DNA from 2 places in the Paenibacillus sp. JJ1722 genome. Region 2 is predicted to be linked to the other one. Evidence: predicted binding sites of a transcription regulator. Region 2 holds the regulator's gene; the other holds the start of a gene.
The links. The regulator CtsR, encoded in region 2, represses protease genes until heat stress. The targets are predictions, from matches to a motif close to ATGGTCAATAAAGGTCAAACA.

Region 1 (3,213 bases), 880 kb from region 2:
AATAGCGGCCGCCTTGTTTTTGCCTCCAGCTACACCTAGAACCGTATCGGTACGCCTAATGTCCTCCAATCGGAGTCCAAGCGTCAGCATTCTGTGAACAACGACGCCATCTTCGTTAAAGTAATAACCAAACGATTCAGCTACCGCTCCTTCACTGCTGATCTGGGCAAAGGTTTCGGGATCAAGTTTACGTCTATGTGCCATCGCTATGGCGTTGCCTATCCCGTGAATGATGATACGACTCTCGCGAATCAGGTTCAATATATCCTGAATGTTCGTATCTTCAAGCAAGGAGTTGTAAGCATGATTGCTGAGCAAATCCGGTACATGGAGCAGACGGTATTGAGCGCCTACCTTGCGAGCCATTGTGGAAGCAATTGTGTTGGCCTGCATTTCCATGCTTTCTCCCAAACCCCCGCGTGCCGGTACAAACCACCCACCCTTAAGTGGGCCATTAGAAGGTAGTGCCAGTTGTTCCGCCACGTCGGCAATTGTCGTGCCACCTGTTACAGCGACCACATCCTCGTCGTCCATAACACTCAGCAACGCTTTTGCTCCAGCGCGCCCCAGCTCCTGCTTTGTTAACGGAGAAGCATCCGAATCCCCTGGAACGACAACCACCTTCCTCAAACCATAGGCTTGACGAATCTGGTCCTCCAATTGGGACAGGCCGAACAAGTTGTTCGCAATCGGCTCCAGCTGTTCCAGCAGATCCAGTCCTGCTTTGCTCACCTTCATGCCTACACTCTCAATCTCAATTAGCCCCTGAGCTTTAAGAAGATCGGTTTCGGCGCGCAACACGCGCTCAGTCATGTTCAGTGAAGCTGCCAGTGTTCTGCGTCCAACAACATCGGACAGCATAATCTGATGCAGGATCGTGTACCTTTTTTTCAAAACATCCATGAGGTCGGGCAGAAGCTGCTTCTGTATTTCTAATATCTTTCGCATGCTTTCCACTCCCGCACACTTCTAAGTTCTGTCTCTAATGCTCTATCTCTAACTGGTCTCAAAACGTCCCGGGATAACTTTTTAAGTCCCACGTATATCTTAACCAATATTTGCTCCATATGCAAGTCTATCTGAACCTATATTTCTCAACCATTTATCTGAATATGCGCATTTAATAAAAGCTTGCAATTCACTGCTGTATATCATATAATCATCTTTGTTTCCAATTAACTGTTTAATTAGTTAGTTGTTTGCATTGAATCAACTATGCGCCCGTGGTCCAACGGATATGACGTAGGCCTCCGGAGCCTGAGATCGAGGTTCGATTCCTCGCGGGCGCGCCATTTTAAATGAACGCTTAGATGCTTCTATATAATGTTTTAACCAATAAGAGCGCTGAGGGCTCTTTTTTTTAATCATTAGTTTGACTTTCTTTGACTTTTTGTTTGAAATTGTTTATCATGTGGTTATTACGGTAACAGTTTATAAATAAGGGACGTGTAATCGGCATGTCCACCAAATCCACTAACGATATTTAAGGGAGGTTTTTTGACGTGAGCTATGTTCCTATGGTAGTAGAACAAAGTAACCGCGGCGAACGCGCCTATGACATTTATTCCAGACTGTTAAAGGATCGCATTATTTTGTTAGGCTCGGACGTCAATGACGTTGTAGCCAACTCTATAATTGCGCAAATGCTGTTTTTGGCTGCCGAAGATCCTGAAAAAGATATTCACTTGTATATTAACAGCCCTGGCGGTTCCATTACAGCTGGTATGGCCATTTTCGATACGATGCAATACATTAAACCTGACGTATCTACGATTTGCGTAGGTATGGCGGCTTCCATGGGCGCGTTTTTGCTGAATGCAGGCGCCAAAGGTAAACGTTTCGCTTTGCCAAACAGTGAAATTATGATTCACCAACCCCTGGGTGGTGCACAAGGTCAGGCAACGGATATCGAAATCCGCGCACGCCGCATTCTGAAAATGCGTGATAAACTGAACCGCATTCTCGCAGATCGCACAGGCCAACCACTGGAGCGCATTGAAAAAGATACAGACCGTGACTACTTCATGTCTGCTGATGATGCCAAGGAATACGGTATTATTGATAAAGTGCTAACTAGCTCCTCTCCAGAAGGTGTATAAGAGAAGAAATTTACCTCTTTCGATAACTGGTAAATGAAAAAGCTGCTCCGGATGTCCTTATCCGGTAGGCAGCTTTTTTGCTTTATTGTTTTTTAGGTTATAGACAATTGGACTTATTTATTTCTACTATTCATTCTGTCCCGCAAAAGGCTTTCCACCTTGAGGCAGCAGTTGACCGAACGAGTAGGTGAACTCAGGAATTCCATACGCGTATGGCGCATAATCATACAAATCAAACACGATTGTTACTCCACTGTTAGTCACATAAAAATTCTGATCTGCCGCCAGCTCTTTAAATTTGCCGAATCCTTCGCCAGCCTGAAGTGCATCGATTTTTTTCTTCAAATCAGCATTGAGAAACTTTTTGTAGTTCGGATTTGCCTTCAATACGTCAGACAATTGCAGCAGTTTACCATCAGCGAGCGAGAACGTATATCCTTTACGTGCCGTCATGCCATGCGCGCCACCCGTATACGAGTAGTCCTGCATAATCACACTCAGAATACCATCTTTGTTATAGGCAATCACAAAATCATTTCCGAACTCATACGGTCTTTCTGTTGTAGCCTCTCCCTCAGCCATCATCTTTTTGCCTGCTGCCAATATACCTTCTGCATGCTTTTTAAGCACATTGTTAATGGCCTGTTGAGCCTCAGAATTCAGCTGGCTACCGCTGATTTGCGGGTACTTAATTTTGTAGGACACCTTCGCACTACTCGAAGCTGGAAGTGTTTGAGACGCAATTGTAATCGGATTTAGCTGGCTTTTACTCAGCGTTACTGTTTTCTGAGCTGCATTCCATTGAGCATCTATGCCCAGATAGTCTTTCAGCAAACTCATAGGAATATATAGCTTCCCAGCGATCTGTTTGGCATCCATACTACGTGTATTGATTCCATTGACGTTGACGTAGGCATCCGAGGAAGAAGCCATAATGTAAAGTTTATTGTACCCGCTACCTACGGTATATGTCGCTGTTTTCGCATCATAGCTTACTGGAATCCCCAAGCTGTCGCGCAGTGCGGCCACCGGAATCATTGTACTCCCGTTCACTTGGACACCTTTAGCGGGCAACGTTTTACCATTCCATTGGATGGTGATTCCTGGTTGCTGT
Region 2 (3,213 bases):
ATTGAATTATCTCAATATGCTTTTCAGTTTACAATGTCCCTGGAGGATATGGAAAAATCCAAGAAGAAATTCAAACCAGAGCAAACATGGGGAATATTCGACGGACATGACTTGAATGCTAAACTGACTTTGTTACCGCTACAGGTATACATAAACGGTCAGGTTTTTGATATGGGAGGCATTGCTGGTGTGGCAACTTGGCCAGAAAAGCGTCGCGGAGGCATGGTGTCACGTTTGTTGACGCATGCGCTTGAAGAGATGAAGTCTGCGGGACAAAGCCTTTCTTTTCTGCATCCATTCTCCTTTGCCTTCTATCGTAAATTTGGATGGGAAACGTATATTGAATACAAAAAGTACGTCATTCCCATTGAAAAATTCCCTGCAAAACTTAAAACAGAAGGTACAGTCAAACGCGATGTCAAAGATATTTTAGAATTGGACCAAGTGTATCAAGCGTATGCATCTCGTTATAATGGCACGCTGGTACGAGATAAGGAATGGTGGCAAGAGCGGATTTTAAATGAGAACTATCGAACTGCGGTATATTACTCAGAAACAGGCGATCCTCAGGGATATGCACTATACAAAATTGAAGATAAACAGTTGAATTGTGATGAGTTGGTATATGAAAATGAGACGGCTCGTCGGGCTTTATGGACTTATTTTGCAAATCATGACTCAATGATAGCCCAAGGTAAATTTAATTACGTTCCAGCAGATGACAATCTGCCATTTTTACTCGATGATCCACGAATTCAACAGGAAACGGTGCCTTATTTTATGGGTCGTATTGTGGATGCAGCTGCTTTTATAGAAAGATACCCTTTTGAACAGATTGGAGAAGAAACAAGTTTAACCTTAAATCTGACTGATCGGTATGCTCCATGGAATGATGGATTATGGAGATTAACGATTACTACGGAGGGGCAAGGACATCTGGAGAGAGTGGATATAAGCAATTCATCTGAAAACGCCATAGTAGCTGACTTGAAACTTGGGATTCAGTCACTGACGACTCTGATACTTGGCTACCAGCAGGCTGATGATCTGTATAAATGGGGGCGTATTGAAGGCAGCAGTGAGTCTGTGTCTGCCCTTAAACGTGTAATACCGGTAAAACAAACGTTCTTATTGGATTTTTTCTGATAAAGGCCCATTTAGTTCTTCTTAGGCCCCATCTTTCAGGGAACATAACTTGTGTGGTTATCATAATTTTCAAAACTCTTTCTGTAATGGGAAGAGTTTTTTTATGGTATTGTATAAAACATAATTAGATTGCGAAAAATGGTATTGACCCCTTGGCAAAAATGAATAATGTGCTATAATATGAATATAGTCAAAGAAAGTCAAAGTCAATCAAGCCAAGTGTGATTCTGTAGAAGTACTATGCTGATGGATTAGCTGTATAAGGTAATTTTGATAGCAAAGAAGTAAATGAGGATCGAAATGATTTGCGTATAGTTAGGAGCTGACTCTTATGAACATAAGAGAAGTGTATGATTAATCGCAAATAAAGGCCACACTAGAGACAAGAAGGTACAATTCCAATGGATGTAGATCAGGCAATAGCCTGAATACAGCTTAGATTCGTGACTTTACCGTTTGGTTAAGTTCAATATACGGCGGACTCTGTGGAGCGTGAAATGTACTTGAATACTTGCGTTTCCGTTAGTGGAGGATGATGAAATGCGCAATGTTTCCGATATTATTGAACAATATTTGAAGAGTATATTGCTGGAAAGTCCCCAAGGTTTAGTGGAGATTCAGCGCAACGATCTGGCTGACCGCTTTTCCTGCGTGCCGTCGCAAATTAATTATGTAATTAGCACCCGGTTTACGCTGGAAAAAGGCTATGTGGTGGAAAGTAAACGCGGTGGCGGGGGCTACATTCGTATTCAGCGAATTCAGCTGCCTGCACAGCATGCCATCCATACACATCTTCATCAGAGCATCGGGGAGGAAATAAGCCAATCGGCAGCAGAAGGTCTAATTTATCAGTTAGAGGAAGCCCATTTTTTAAGCAAAAGGGAAGCTAATTTAATGAAGGCTGCTTTATCAAGGGATACATTATTACTGAAGCTTCCCTATCGTGATCAACTGCGAGCAAGATTGCTTAAGGCTATGCTGATTTCGTTGCTGGCGACCAAATAGTGTGTGGAAAGAGACTAACGTTTGGATGTAGGGATTGGTATAAATCCTGACATTGAAGGAGGTGCTTTTATGCTGTGCCAAGAATGTAATATGCGGCCGGCAACTTTGCATTTCACCAAAATTGTGAATGGCGAAAAGACAGAGTTTCATATTTGTGAGACATGTGCCAAGGAAAAAGGGGAGATGATCCCTGGAACACCTAACGGCTTTTCGATTCATAGCTTGTTGTCGGGGATGCTGGATTTTGACTCCAGTACAAAGAGCCAGTCTCCAGGCCACAGTGGCCCGCAGAACCTGCAATGCAAGGATTGTGGCATGACCTATGCACAGTTTAGTAAGCTGGGACGTTTCGGATGCCCATCGTGCTATCAATATTTTGATAGTCGTCTGGACCCTCTGTTCAAGCGTGTGCATGGCAGTACGAATCATGTTGGTAAAGTTCCGGTTCGCACTGGAGGCCGACTGAAGGTTAAACGGCAAATTGACGATTTGAAAAAAGAGATGCAACAGCATATTGTACAGGAAGAATTTGAATCAGCTGCTGAGCTTAGGGATCAAATCAGAGAGCTTGAAAAAGAAATGACTGAAGAGTAAAGTTTGTGAAGAGTAGGAGGGATGCGTAATGCCCAATATTCGATTTACGGAGAAGCCGCTAAGTGACTGGATGCGTGGTGATGCTGCGGATTCGGAGATTGTCATTAGCAGCCGGGTGAGAATTGCGCGTAACTTGCAGCATCTGCCTTTTCCCATGCTTGCTACCAATCAGCAGTCGGAAGAAGCACTTCAACGCTTGACGGATATCCTTCAGTATGATGATTTAGGCGGTTTTGGTACTTTTCATACGTTGAAAATATCCGAGTTGGATGAGATCGACAAGCAGGTGCTGGTTGAGAAGCATTTGATTAGTCCAAATTTGGCGAACGAATCTCGTAACGGTGCTGTTTTAATTAGCGATGATGAATCGGTTAGTGTTATGATAAACGAAGAGGATCATCTGCGTATCCAGTGCTTATATCCGGGATGTCAGGTTAGGGAAGCTTGGGAACGCGCTATGATTATTGA

Region 1: a site for CtsR is predicted at 1,370-1,390, ahead of clpP (ATP-dependent Clp endopeptidase proteolytic subunit ClpP). Genes of this name have one in related genera too.

What each region holds. Positions count from the first base shown of each region.
Region 1 is NZ_CP182500.1:155,496-158,708, reverse strand. Features, by position in the region: gene ACM1ND_RS00690 (sugar-binding transcriptional regulator) at 1-948, opposite strand, end outside; tRNA gene ACM1ND_RS00685 (tRNA-Arg) at 1,218-1,292, shown strand; gene clpP (ATP-dependent Clp endopeptidase proteolytic subunit ClpP) at 1,503-2,099, shown strand; gene ACM1ND_RS00675 (PdaC/SigV domain-containing protein) at 2,226-3,213, opposite strand, start outside.
Region 2 is NZ_CP182500.1:5,377,697-5,380,909, reverse strand. Features, by position in the region: gene ACM1ND_RS24025 (GNAT family N-acetyltransferase) at 1-1,146, shown strand, start outside; gene ACM1ND_RS24020 (CtsR family transcriptional regulator) at 1,687-2,151, shown strand; gene ACM1ND_RS24015 (UvrB/UvrC motif-containing protein) at 2,221-2,745, shown strand; gene ACM1ND_RS24010 (protein arginine kinase) at 2,774-3,213, shown strand, end outside.